DNA from 3 places in the Pseudoalteromonas sp. R3 genome. Region 3 is predicted to be linked to each of the others. Evidence: predicted binding sites of a transcription regulator. Region 3 holds the regulator's gene; each other region holds the start of a gene.
The links. The regulator sigma-54, encoded in region 3, starts transcription at its own class of promoters, with help from an activator protein. The targets are predictions, from matches to a motif close to GTTGGCACGNNNNTNGNNT.
Positions count from the first base shown of each region.

Region 1: ELR70_RS09775 (flagellar assembly protein T N-terminal domain-containing protein) is a predicted target of sigma-54. The motif match lies at 3,712-3,730, and genes of this name have one in related genera.
Region 2: glnA (glutamate--ammonia ligase) is a predicted target of sigma-54. The motif match lies at 1,809-1,827, and genes of this name have one in related genera.

Region 1 covers NZ_CP034835.1:1,073,443-1,078,021, forward strand. The annotation lists gene ELR70_RS09750 (SPOR domain-containing protein) at 1-151, shown strand, start outside; gene ELR70_RS09755 (FlgO family outer membrane protein) at 218-814, shown strand; gene ELR70_RS09760 (FlgO family outer membrane protein) at 826-1,479, shown strand; gene ELR70_RS09765 (FlgO family outer membrane protein) at 1,482-2,141, shown strand; tRNA gene ELR70_RS09770 (tRNA-Arg) at 2,275-2,349, shown strand; gene ELR70_RS09775 (flagellar assembly protein T N-terminal domain-containing protein) at 2,481-3,671, opposite strand; gene ELR70_RS09780 (LPP20 family lipoprotein) at 3,806-4,300, shown strand; gene ELR70_RS09785 (ImmA/IrrE family metallo-endopeptidase) at 4,431-4,579, shown strand, end outside.
Region 2 covers NZ_CP034835.1:177,440-182,018, reverse strand. The annotation lists gene typA (translational GTPase TypA) at 1-1,474, opposite strand, end outside; gene glnA (glutamate--ammonia ligase) at 1,886-3,292, shown strand; gene ELR70_RS05640 (DUF4124 domain-containing protein) at 3,549-4,061, shown strand; gene glnL (nitrogen regulation protein NR(II)) at 4,119-4,579, shown strand, end outside.
Region 3 covers NZ_CP034835.1:432,344-436,922, forward strand. The annotation lists gene mgtE (magnesium transporter) at 1-89, opposite strand, end outside; gene ELR70_RS06835 (HPr family phosphocarrier protein) at 270-548, opposite strand; gene rapZ (RNase adapter RapZ) at 545-1,390, opposite strand; gene ELR70_RS06845 (PTS sugar transporter subunit IIA) at 1,403-1,858, opposite strand; gene hpf (ribosome hibernation promoting factor) at 1,861-2,148, opposite strand; gene ELR70_RS06855 (RNA polymerase factor sigma-54) at 2,174-3,682, opposite strand; gene lptB (LPS export ABC transporter ATP-binding protein) at 3,727-4,452, opposite strand; gene lptA (lipopolysaccharide transport periplasmic protein LptA) at 4,449-4,579, opposite strand, start outside.

The DNA.
Region 1 (4,579 bases), 640 kb from region 3:
GCAAGTCGAAATTCGTGGGCAAAGATATTTTCGGCTGAAACTTGGCGCGTTTGAAAATAAAGCGCAAGGTCAGGCGCTGTGCGACAAGCTAAAACCATTTCACCCACAATGTCTGCTGAGTCATTACACAGACAATCCAATCACTTTATAGTGCCTATTATCAGCATTGTGGATCGCTTTTTGCATTTATTTGGTCAAATAGAAAGAGGTGATCATTATGCAATTTCCTGCTGTGATAGCCGCACTGGCCCTGTCGGTGCTGCTCAGTGGCTGCGCTGGAATCATGAAGACGCAGCAACAAAAGAAAGTGGAACAAGCGCCACCCTTGCCGACATTGCATCAATACATGGGGCAACTTGCTGCCGCTTTGGGGGAGCATAGTCGCCCTTTGAAACCTGGCGCCACGGTTGCCGTCACGAGCTTTTATCTGGCTGATCAACTTGGTAATGCCGTAGCAAGCAATCAGGGCAGTGGTCTTAGTACTCAGGTTCAGGAAAGCTTGATCAGTTATGTGACGCAAATGGGCCTGGAAGTGGTGGAGTTTCGGCTACAGCGCACTTTAACTTTGTCGGATAGTGCCGATAACCTATTAAACCGTGATATTGCCCTGCTACGCGAGCGTCATAAATTTGACCTGGCTTTGACGGGCACCATCAGTGAAAGCCACGACCATTACACGATCAATGCTCGATTGATCACTATGCTTGATAGTCGCACTGCATCCGCTGCGACCATCTCTGTGCCCAAAGCAATTTTGTGGGGCAATGAAAAAGCTCAAATGCGAGATGGCAAGTTGCATCGCGGCCAGTATTAGTGGAGACAAAGATGAAAAAATCTGTGATAGCGCTTATGTTACCAACCCTGTCCCTATTTGGGTGCGCACAACTGGGTATGACAAAGCATCAGCAAACGACGTCAGCGCCAGGCCAGTTCAATGCGTCAGAGCAGTTTCAGGCCCATCCCAGAGGCGTGCAACAAATGACCGTATCACAACGCATGGCGGCCAAAAATGTAACTCATTATGTGCAGAAGCTAATGCAGGACATGGTGAGCAATGTTAAGTACATAAATGATCAGACGCCGGTAGCTGTATCCAGCTTTGTCTTTCTGGATGAAGACTTTAACCATGCTACTTTATTGGGCAATCAGATTGCCGAAAGCTTTATTCATGAGCTGCACAACTTTGGTGTGCCCGTGATTGACTTTAAGACGACGGACTTCATGCGGGTTACCAAACACGGCGACTTTATTTTTAGCCGCGACTTTTTGGAATTGTCTGATGAACTGCCGTTCAAATATGTTCTGGCCGGCACCTTATCTAATCACCAGGGCGGGATCTTGGTCAATGCCCGTATTGTTGGGATGCAAAGTAAGGTTGTGGTCGGCACTGCACAAGGGTTCCTGCCTCAGGCCGTAGTGAATGCACTCAGAGATGGCGCGATGCATGAAGGGATCCGGCTACAACGAGCGGGTGAATGATCATGAAAACGCACATTCTCAGTGGGCTAACGCTGGCGATATTGCTGTTGAGCGGCTGTCAGATGGTGGGCTCACAGCCAGCCCCGCAAACAGTGACCACAACACCTATGGCACCTAAAGTCGCCAAGTTTCGTGAAATAGAAGTGCTGTATGAAGCATTGGAGGAGCAGGCGCCAGACGCTGAGCACCCCGTCGATCCTGGATTTGTGAGCGAACGTCATCGAAAACAGGTGGCAAACTATGCCTCTCAGATAGCACTGGAGCTGTCTGACTCATTGCTGGGTGTTCACCCCCATTCTGTGGCCGTCACCAGTTTTGTCAGCTTTGACGATACGCTCAGAAGCAGCAATCAGCTTGGCAATCAATTGGCTGAAAACCTGATACACGCATTTCAAAAACTGGGTTATGCAGCCCTTGATTTTAAATCACAGCAACAGATCCAGGTGACTCGAGGTGGAGACTTCTTTTTTTCTCGGGACAGCAGAGCCTTACCCGGTAAGCCTGATCCGAGTCATGTATTGTCCGGTACTATGATCTATCGGGATCGGGGTGTAGAAGTCAATGCACGGTTACTGGATTTTGAAAGCCGATTGGTGGTTGCCAGCTGTATGGTAACTATCCCGTATTTCGTCTTAGATCCCAGTGCAACCGCATCACGTTGATCGTTAAGCGGCAAAGTGCTGGCTCTTTGCCTTTGCCGTTTCTCTAATCTATCGAATACATCATTTAAATTTTATTAAGAATCAATCGGTTGACCAATTGTCCGAAAACGCTTAGTATTTTCCAAAGCGACACGGCCTCTTAGTTAAATGGATATAACAGTCCCCTCCTAAGGGATAGTTGCAGGTTCGATTCCTGCAGGGGCCGCCAGCGTTTTTCTCTTATAAATCAATTCTGATATAGCAATCACACCTCAGTAGAAACGACCAAAATGGTATAGTTAATCCAAATTATTGGTGGGATTATTAATCCTCACTGTGTGTTTTGTCGAAGTAGTGCGCTTACAGCGCAAAGTCTTCCTGTTTCTGTACCATGACCTCTACTAAATCATTGATCTGAATATTATTCAGTGGCCGCTCTGAGATGTTTTCTGCAATCGCATTTTGCGCATTGACCTGAATAATACGCACCTGGTTGAGGGTTTTGATGCTTTGTGGGAAAAACTGATTGGTCGTGCCCTGCATATCTCGTCGATGAGAAATGGTGAGCAGCTGTCCTGCTTCAAGGCCGTGATTACGGCCAAGATTAATCACTAACTTGCCTTGCTCACGATGCAATATCTTACCTTTACTGGGTAAGCATGACAGTGCAGAGTCCAGATCCTGCGCCACGCTGTTAAAGACGCTCTGGATTTGCTTGGCATAGTTGGTACGCCAAAAGGTATCGCTGTAGACATCAACAATCTTGGTTTTTTCAAAAGGCCAGACGCCACTGACGGCATAGTGTTTTTGCCAGACCTTGTCACGCGTCAGGGCATCAAATGCAACAAAGTCGATTTTAAAGCTGCGCACGTATTCCTCATCCTGCCAGAATGCGTAGTCATCGTTGGTTTTATCTCCTGCTGCAACGTCCGTGATCTGGCTCATTAGCACATATTGGCTATTGCTTAGGGTGGTCAAAGAGTCAATCAGCTGTCCATCGTATTCAAAACGTTGGGTAAAAAACGGCCGTGCATTGATTGCATGATCCAGGTACGGAATTGGTTTTACGGTAAGATTGCGCTGTGCCAGTGTATGATAAAGTCGCTCACTGCTGGCTTTTGCGATGTCAAAAATTTGACCCAGTCTGGCCTGATGAGGCTGGATCAGCTGGCTTTGTGTAATGGTTACTTGTTTTGCAATCGCCGCTTGTGCGCACTGCTCCAGCTTGGGAAAAATATCCAGATGCAAAGTGACACTGACGATCCCATCTTGCTTTTGTTCGGAAACGAGGTTGATTTGCTGGATCTCGCCATGGCTTTTGATCTTGATTTGATCTTGCGTTAATACCCCGTCGGCCAGTGTGGTGACGCTAGATACTGTGGCGCCAGAGAAGATTAACGCCTGAGTAATGGCATCCTGTACGGCTTCCTGGCGTGCTTCTGCCAGATCTTCTGTGTGTGCATTGGCGTAGCCCGTGACCTCAAACCACTCTGCACTGGCCCCAAAGCTGGCGGTGGCCAGTAACACACTCATAATACGCGACAATTTCATGACTTTATTACCGAACTTTAAGCAAATCTCTTAACTAACCGAGCAAGTCTCGTGCCAAAGGTTTTGGCAAGGTTTGTGCATAAAGATTTGTTACTTGATGATATGGCAAATGTGCCACACAGAGGAGTTACCCTATGAATCAGTTTAGAGTGCTTTGGCATCAACGGGTAGTCAACCTGCTCAAATCCTGTGTTGTTGCAACGGCACTGGGTCTGGCGGGATGCAGCTCTATCATAGACAAGCATGTTGAATACAGCTATGTGAAGCCCGACTCTTATCCCGTGCTCAAGGCGGTTGGTTATGCCCCGTTGAGCTCTCAGCCTGGCAGCAGTGAAGGTGAAAAAATGCTGATGGCCATTAAGGTCTCTAAGCTTGAAGCCTACCGCGAGCTTGCAGAGCAGGTGTATGGTCACCGGTTGAGTGCCAGCACCACAGTACAGGGCGCAGTGGCGCAGAATGATGGGTTACGTAGCCAGGTGCAGGGCCTGATCCGAGGCGCCAAAGTCATGAAAAGCTATGCGGTGGGAGATATCTACACCACAGAATTGGAGCTTGATATGAAGCGGGTTTACGATTTGTATATTGGTGAGGTTAAGCCACGTAAGGTGGAGCGTGTCACTTATTACTGAGCCAAGCCTGGCGGGTTAGGTCGGCCAATTATGCCCTTTGCTTTCAGTGTGCCTTCAATTTATACTGTTTAAATATACACATTACCTCTGACAAACAGAGGCGTATTTCAAGGTAAATGGAGGCTGGTCTGTGTTGGACCCAAGAACTGAAGCTCAAAAGGTGCTTAAACGGCTGTGGAGTCACAACCAGTTTCCGGTTGATCCTGTGACTATCTGCAAGTCACTAGGGCTTGACGTCGTCGAGATGGCGCTACCAGAAAAAGTATCAGGGGCGTTGAT
Region 2 (4,579 bases), 250 kb from region 3:
TTGCGATCAGTACACCGTTCTTACGTTGACCAATGTTACCGCCTTTGTGCGGGCCGTAGTGATCGAACGTGTGGTACATCAGACCAGAACCAGAAGTCAGTGTCATGAAATCAGTCTGGAAACCAATCAGGCCACGAGATGGCATGATGAAGTCCATACGGATACGGCCTTTACCATCTGGTGCCATGTCAGTCATTTCTGCTTTACGCAGGCCCAGTTGCTCCATGATAGCGCCCTGGTGCTCTTCCTGTACGTCAACAGTAACCGTTTCATACGGTTCTTCCAGCTGACCATCTACTTCGCGCAGGATTACCTCTGGACGAGATACCGCCAGCTCATAACCTTCACGACGCATGTTTTCAATCAGGATACCTAAGTGCAGTTCACCACGACCAGATACACGGAAGCTGTCCGGGTTGTCGGTTTCTTCAACGCGCAGTGCAACGTTGTGTACCAGTTCTGCCTGAAGACGCTCAAGGATGTTACGTGAAGTAACGAATTTACCTTCCTGACCTGAGAACGGAGACGTGTTTACAGAGAAAGTCATAGTTACCGTCGGCTCATCAACAGATAGCGCAGGTAGTGCTTCAACCGCATTGACATCACACACAGTGTCAGAGATTTTCAGCTCGCCCAGACCTGTAATAGCGATGATATCGCCAGCCTGTGCTTCTTGTGCTTCATGACGGTCAAGGCCTAAATAAGTCAGAACCTGACCCACTTTACCGTTACGTGTTGAGCCGTCAGCACCAACGATAGTCACCTGCTGGTTTACTTTCACTGTACCGCGCTTGATACGGCCTACACCGATTACACCGATGTAAGAGTTGTAGTCCAGCTGAGAGATCTGCATCTGGAACGCGCCTTCTGGATCTGCGTCTGGCTTTTCTACCTGCTCAACAATGGCTTCAAACATTGGCTGCATGTTGTCTGACGGCTCGTCCAGGTCCAAGGTCGCCCAACCGTTGATAGCGGATGCGTAGATAACCTGGAAGTCAAGCTGCTCGTCAGTCGCGCCTAAGTTATCGAATAAGTCAAATACCTGATCCATTACCCAATCAGGACGTGCACCTGGCTTATCGATCTTGTTGATAACAACGATAGGCTTCAGACCCAGCGCGAATGCTTTTTGCGTTACGAAACGCGTTTGCGGCATTGGACCTTCCTGGGCATCAACCAGTAGCAATACTGAGTCAACCATTGAAAGTACACGCTCTACCTCACCACCAAAGTCGGCGTGTCCCGGGGTGTCAACGATATTGATGTGGTAATCGTTCCATTCGATGGCGGTGTTTTTCGCCAGGATGGTGATGCCACGCTCTTTTTCAATATCATTCGAGTCCATGACACGCTCTTCGTTGCCACCGCGTGTCTCTAATGTGCCAGATTGTTCCAGCAGCTTATCGACTAGGGTAGTTTTACCATGGTCAACGTGCGCGATGATCGCGATATTTCTTAACTTTTCAATGCTCATATTTTTACTCAGAGAAGTTGGCCCTCAGTGATCCTAGTCGAATCGCGCAAAAATGCGCACCTAAGATGCCGATCCACAATTAAAGGTCGCGTATTATCCCCTAATAATGTGACAGATGAAAGTTTATCCAGCTTTTTTTTACAACCCAGACCGTGAAATGCGCAAAGTCTGCTGTTTTGTCGCTCCACAGTCACAGCCATGTGCTAAAGTGAAACCATTGCGCAGCGCACCAGTGTGGTGCGAAACCCAATATTGACACGCACCACGATGGTGCAAAATAAGATTAAATACGTTATGGATAAAAATAATCCATTGATTAACAATGAATTACAAAACTGGCACGAATAACGCTTAGTAGTGCGCAAATGCAGAGCACTGCAACAAAAAATAACCCTACGAGTCGGAGGACACATGTCACAATCGGTTTTAGATTTAATTAAAGAGCATGACGTTAAATTCGTTGATTTACGTTTCACGGATACCAAAGGTAAAGAACAACACGTTTCTATTCCTCACCACCAAGCCGATGAAGACTTCTTTGAAGACGGCAAGATGTTCGACGGCTCGTCTATCGCAGGCTGGAAAGGCATTAACGAATCAGACATGGTACTGATGCCAGACGCCTCTACCGCTAAACTAGACCCTTTCTCAGAAGAAACCACGCTGATCGTACGTTGTGACGTACTTGAGCCCTCAACCATGCAAGGTTACGAGCGTGACCCACGCTCTGTTGCTAAGCGTGCAGAAGACTACATGCGCTCTACTGGTATTGCTGACACAGTGTTATTCGGTCCTGAGCCTGAGTTTTTCCTGTTTGACGACGTGAAGTTCAAAACAGACATGTCTGGCTCTATGTACAAAATTGATGCCCAGGAAGCGAGCTGGAACTCAGATAAAAGCTACGAAGAAGGCAACATGGGCCACCGTCCGGGCGTAAAAGGCGGTTACTTCCCGGTTGCACCGGTTGATTCATCAGGTGACTGGCGTAGTGCGACTTGTCTGGTACTAGAAGAAATGGGTCAGGTTGTTGAAGCACACCACCACGAAGTAGCAACAGCCGGTCAGAACGAGATCGCAACACGCTTCAATACTATGGTGATCAAGGCTGACGAAATTCAGGAAATGAAATACGTTATCCATAACATGGCGCACCTGTATGGCAAAACAGCGACCTTTATGCCTAAGCCTGTGGTTGGCGACAACGGCTCTGGTATGCACTGTCACCAGTCACTGGGTAAAGATGGCAAAAACATCTTCGCAGGCGACAAGTACGGTGGTCTGTCTGAAGAAGCCCTTTACTATATCGGTGGTATCATCAAGCACGCTAAAGCCATCAATGCATTTGCTAACGCTTCTACCAACTCGTACAAGCGCCTGGTACCTGGCTTTGAAGCGCCTGTTATGCTGGCTTACTCAGCACGTAACCGTTCAGCGTCTATCCGTATCCCGGTTGTACCGTCTGAAAAAGCACGTCGTATTGAAGTACGCTTCCCGGATCCTACTGCGAACCCGTACCTGGCGTTCTCTGCCATGCTAATGGCAGGCCTTGATGGTATCAAAAACAAGATCCACCCTGGCGATGCGATGGATAAAGACCTATATGACCTGCCAGCGGAAGAAGCGGCAGAGATCCCGACGGTTGCCTCTTCACTGCAAGAAGCACTGGATTCTCTGGACGCAGATCGCGAATTCCTGACTCAGGGCGGTGTATTCACTGATGACCTGATCGATGCATACATAGCGTTGAAGTCTCAGGAAGTTGAGAAGCTGAACATGACAACTCACCCGGTTGAGTTCGAAATGTACTACAGCGTATAAGCTGATTTTCGGTGTTCTGGTGTGTACAGGCTGATAAGGCTTGTACACTGCGCAGCCCAGAATACTTAGTTAAGCCGTATTCGCTCACCGACCGGGCTGCTGTTCGGTGAAAGTACTGGCTGACTCTGCGCTCTTAAATCATATGTGTTCTCAAGCCCGCATTGCGGGCTTTTTTCGTATCGGTGCAATGGTAAACTTGCGCTAAAAGCACTAAAGTTATAGCTGGTCATGTGCGTCTTTTGAGCAAGGTGAAATTGTGTTGCGGCTTTATTGGGTGATTCTGTGTTTGGTGTACAGCGGCAGCGCTGTATCAGATCAAAAAGTCTACCGCTGGAAAGATAAGAACGGTAATTGGGTTTACTCCGATGTGCCGAAAAAGGGCTCTGAAAAAGTCAAACTCAGCACCAATATGCTCACTATGCCGGCCACAGATACCAGTATTCTGATCCCTACCCAAACGACGCCAGCTGTAACCTATCAGGCGAAGATTACCGCACCGAGCGACCAGCAAACACTGCGAGAAAATAGTGGCAGCGTTTATGTGAATGGCTTAGTGACGCCCCGTTTTGCCAATGGCTTTCAGGTGCAGCTCTTTTTGAATGGCAAGGCGACCGGTCCTAAACAGACCACTGCTTCTTTTGCGTTACGAGACGTGCCCAGGGGGGAACACAAATTGCAGATGAAGGTTTTTGATGACAAAGGCATGCTGGTTGCCCAAAGTGCAGTAACCACCTTTTTCCTGCATCGCGCCAGTCTGCTCAACCGTTGATTATAATAACAGGTGTGCTAATCTGCGGCGCACCAATTTGGTGCAAGGCGATCCAATATGGCACAACCCTCCTCTGAACTGATACACGAGTTATGGCAAAATTTATCTACCGCGGTGATCTTATTAACTGAAGATTTGACCATTTATTTTGCCAACAACAGCGCCAGTGAACTGCTGGGGCTGGGCAATAAGCGGCTACTTAATCAGCCTTTCGAAACCATTTTTCATCACCACATGATCGACATGAAGCGGCTGCAACGATATGTCCTGGACGATGGAGTCGACTGTCAACAACATAAGGTTGACGTGGTCTTCATCGACAATCGCGCCAGCACACTGAACCTGTTCGCACGCCGCTTTATTCTCCAGGGTCGTGCGTTTATTCAACTGGAATGCCGCAGAATTGACGAAGAGCTGCGCTTTGATCAGGCCTTTAATCAGGCACACCAATATCAGGCTGCCAGAAACCTGATCCGAGGGCTGGCGCATGAGATAAAAAATCCATTAGGTGGGATCAG
Region 3 (4,579 bases):
CTGACTTGAACAAACTGACCACTGTTGAGGGCATTGGTAACTTGCTGTAATAGCTCCAGTGTGTAGTCTTGTTCAAAAACTTCAGGCATAGGCGTCCCAGATTGGATAGTCGACAATTAAGCTTGTCATGAATGTAAAGCGCATTGATTATAGGCTTATGATAATTATAGCTGTTTTAATATCAATTAGTATAACTAAAAAAGCAGTATAAAGTGGTGCTGATGGTTGCTAAGTCACAGGTGGTGCCTGTAGTAAGCTGGGGGAGAGGGTTATTCGGACTCGTTAAATTTATCGTCGATCAGGTTTCCAATTGCTCTCAAAGCTTGTTCGGCATCTGGCCCTTCACACACGACCTTGATTTCTTTACCCTGACTACTTTCTAGCAATAGCAGCGCTAATACGCTGTCTCCTTCAGCCTCTTTTTCTCCCTGAAAGAGCATGATATTGGCGTCGAATTGAGCAGAAAGCTCTGCCAAAACACTGGCTGCACGGGCGTGCAGGCCAAGTTTGTTTTGGATTAAAAAGGTATCTTCAAAGCGTTGTGTCATTTTTCTTGTTCGCGATGATGGATCTTTACATTGCTATGTGTTCGTGCAAAGCGCTCACCTAACGTTTGAGCCAGATAAACAGAGCGGTGTTGACCACCAGTACAGCCAATTGAAATGGTCAGGTAGCTGCGGTTATTGCGCTCCAGATGCGGTAACCAGGTTTGCACAAAGGTTTGTATTTGCCAGGTAAACTTTTGCACCAGACTGTGACTGGCCAAATAATCAATAACGGGTTTGTCTAGTCCAGTCAAAGGCTTAAGTTCAGGTTCCCAGTGAGGGTTAGGTAGAAAACGAGCATCAAATACGTAATCAGCTTCTTTTGGAATACCATGTTTAAAGCCAAAAGATTCAAAGGTGATAATTAATTGTTTGTCTTTTTTACCCAGGATTTTTTCCCGGATCCGCTCTGCCAACTGGTGAATGCTCATATCTGTGGTATCAATGGTAATGTTGGCGCGACGGATAAGCGGGTCAAGCAGCTCTTTTTCTTTTTTTATTGCTTTGTCCAGTGACAGATCCGCCAGTGATAGCGGGTGTAGGCGACGTGTTTCAGAAAAGCGACGGATCAGGATTTGGTCTTCACTGTCCAGATAAAAAATATTAGGTTCCGCAAATCCGGGTAAATATTCCAAAATGTCGTCGAGTTCTTGCTGATCTTTTGGCAGGTTACGTACGTCCACGCTTACGGCAATTTTATCATAGCTGTCTGACACACTGCGCACTAAAGCGGGCAGCAGGTTGACAGGGATATTATCGGCGCAGTAGTAACCCAAGTCCTCCAGTACGCGAAGGGCGACCGACTTTCCCGAGCCAGAACGACCACTGACAATAATTAGCTGCACAAACACTCTCCGTTAGTTGTCAAACTCTTCAATTATCGAGAATAACTCCTGATCATCGTGAGCTTGCCTGATACGTTTACAAAACACCTTGTTTTTAAGTTTATCAGCGATTGTTGCCAAGGTCTGCAAATGTTGTTGATTTTCTCCTTCCGGTACGATGAGTGCCACAAAAATGTCGACGGGTTGATTGTCGATGGCATCAAAGGCAATGCCTTGTTGATTCACGAGGAGCATAGCGACTACTTTATCGATCCCTGAAAGGCGACCGTGGGGTAATGCAATCCCTTTGCCTATTCCTGTGCTGCCAAGTTTTTCTCTACTGAGTAGGGCATCCAGGATGTCATGGGCATTGCTATCAGGCAGCTGGCTGTGAGCCAACTCGCTGATGTATTCTAAGATGCGTTTTTTGCTATTAAAAAGGACCGCAGCTTTGCTGCAGTCCTGTGAAATCAATGAGCTTAGTTTCATGATTAGTGTCGAGTTAGCTTCTCTTTGTGCTTAATCACTTGGCGATCAAGCTTATCGATAAGTCCGTCTATTGCGGCATACATATCCCGGTGCTCGGTTGAGGCGAAGATCTCCCCCCCGTTCACATGTAATGTGGCTTCTGCTTTTTGAATGAGCTTTTCGACATCTAGGATTACATGCACGTTATTGATGTGATCAAAGTGCCTTTCTAGCTTCGCAAACTTGTTTGTTACATAGTCTCTTAACGAATCGGTGATTTCTACATGTCGACCAGTTAAATTTAGTTGCATAAGCATTTTCCTTCTGTAGTTACGTCTAAATCAAGCTTTTACGCTGATTCGACGGTGGGATAGCCAAAGACTCTCGGTATTTGGCAATTGTACGTCTAGCCACTTTGATCCCTTGATCTGCCAATACATCCGCAATTTTGCTGTCACTTAATGGCTTAGCTGTGTTTTCTGCGGCAATTAGCTTTTTGATCAATGCTCTGATTGCTGTCGAAGAGCATTCTCCTCCGTTTTCAGTGCTGACATGGCTTGAGAAGAAATACTTCAACTCATAAATACCGCGTGGCGTGTGCATATACTTTTGCGTTGTTACACGTGAAATCGTGGACTCATGCATGTCGACCATTTCGGCCACATCATTGAGTACCATCGGCTTCATTGCCTCGGGGCCATGTTCAAAGAATGCCTGTTGTTGTTGCACAATGCAATTGGTAACTTTCAATAAAGTTTCATTGCGGCTTTCGAGACTTTTAATAAACCATTTTGCCTCTTGCAAGTGCGAGCGGATAAACTGGCTGTCAGTGCTCGACTTTACTGAACGGGACATTGCAGCGTAGTGATCGTTTACTCTGATCTTCGGCATAGAGTCCGGGTTTAGTTCAACAACCCAGCGACCTTTCACCTTTTTGACCGAAACATCCGGGATTACATAGTCGGCCTCTTCTTGCACTATGCTGGCGGCAGGTTTTGGATTAAGACTGTGGATCAGGGTCATGACTTCTTTAAGCTCAGCTTCTTTGAGCTTAGTCTTTTTCATCAAAGTTCGGTAGTCACGACTTGCGAGTAGATCGATATGTTCTGTCAGAATTTCTTTGGTTTGAGAGAGCCAGGGAGTGGCAGAGTCAAACTGATTGAGCTGGATACACAGACACTCTTGCAAGCTGCGCGCAGCAATACCGACGGGATCAAATAATTGAACACGTTTTAGTACTGCTTCGACTTCATCCAATTCTATCAGTTCTTCATCATTATCCTGATTCATGCTCTCAACAATGTCTTCGCAGCTGATAGTCAGCAGACCTGCATCGTCAACGGCTTCGACTATTGCCAGGGCGATGGCCCTGTCAGTTGGACTAAAGGGGGTGAGCTCTAGTTGCCACATCATGTATTCTTGCAGCGTCTCTGTGGTTTTACCCTGATAGATGGTTTCATCTTCAGGCATAGGGCCTGAGCTGCTTGCCGGGGCGGCACTGATGTACTCATCCCAGGTGACGTCCATTGCCAGATCGTCACTCACAGTGTCTTTGTTTAATGCAGCATCGCTGTCTTGTTCGTAGTCACTGACAGCCGAGTCCTCAAAGCTGTCATTATCATTGGTCGCATGTTGTTCTAACTCAGTATCCGATTTGGACTGTGTTTCATTATCGTGTGATTCAGACTCACCTTCTTCCACTTCCAACAAAGGATTGCTATCAAGCGCTTCTTGGATTTCTTGTTGGAGATCTAGCGTACTCAACTGTAACAGACGAATAGCCTGTTGCAGCTGTGGTGTCATTGTCAGTTGCTGCCCCATGCGCAGCTGTAGCGATTGCCTCATGTATCTCTAACAATCCTTTTTGTTATTTACTTCTAATCTTATAACTATAGCCTGAATTGCTCACCTAGGTAGACATCCCGCACGGTTTGATCGGCCAGAACATGCTCCGGGGTGCCTGCTGCTATCAGTTCACCATGTGACACTATATAAGCTTTCTCACAGACGTCCAGCGTTTCACGTACATTGTGGTCGGTGATCAGCACGCCTATGCCGCGGTTTTTTAAGTGTTCTATAATTTTCTTTATATCTAACACCGAAATGGGATCAACGCCAGCGAAAGGCTCATCCAATAAGATAAATTTTGGATCTGCCGCAAGGGCACGTGCAATTTCTACCCGGCGACGTTCACCACCCGACAAGGCCATGCCCTGGCTATCCCGAATATGCTGGATATTAAATTCATCTAATAACTCGTTGAGGATGACTTCCCGCTGCTCTTTATTGAGCTCCTTACGGGTTTCCAAAATGGCCATCAGATTCTGATAGACGGTCAGTTTGCGAAAAATAGAGGACTCTTGAGGCAGGTAACCAATGCCTAACCTTGCCCGGCTGTGCATAGGCAGCAAGGTAATATCTTGATCATCAATGTGAATGCTGCCTTTGTCACTGGGCACCAGGCCGACGATCATGTAAAAGGTCGTGGTTTTACCTGCACCATTAGGGCCAAGGAGGCCAACAATGCTGCCAGCTTCAACGCTCAATTCGACGTTTTTGACAACTTGTCTGCCTTTGTAGCTCTTGGCCAGTGCTGTGGCTGTTAACTTGCTCACGGATTACCCTTCTTTTGTGAATTTTTACTGCTCTCTTTTTCGGGTAAAAGAATGGTTCTTACACGATTTTTCTCTTGATCGCCCCGTTGCGCGCTGATCAGCTTTTTCTCCATATCATAGACTATGG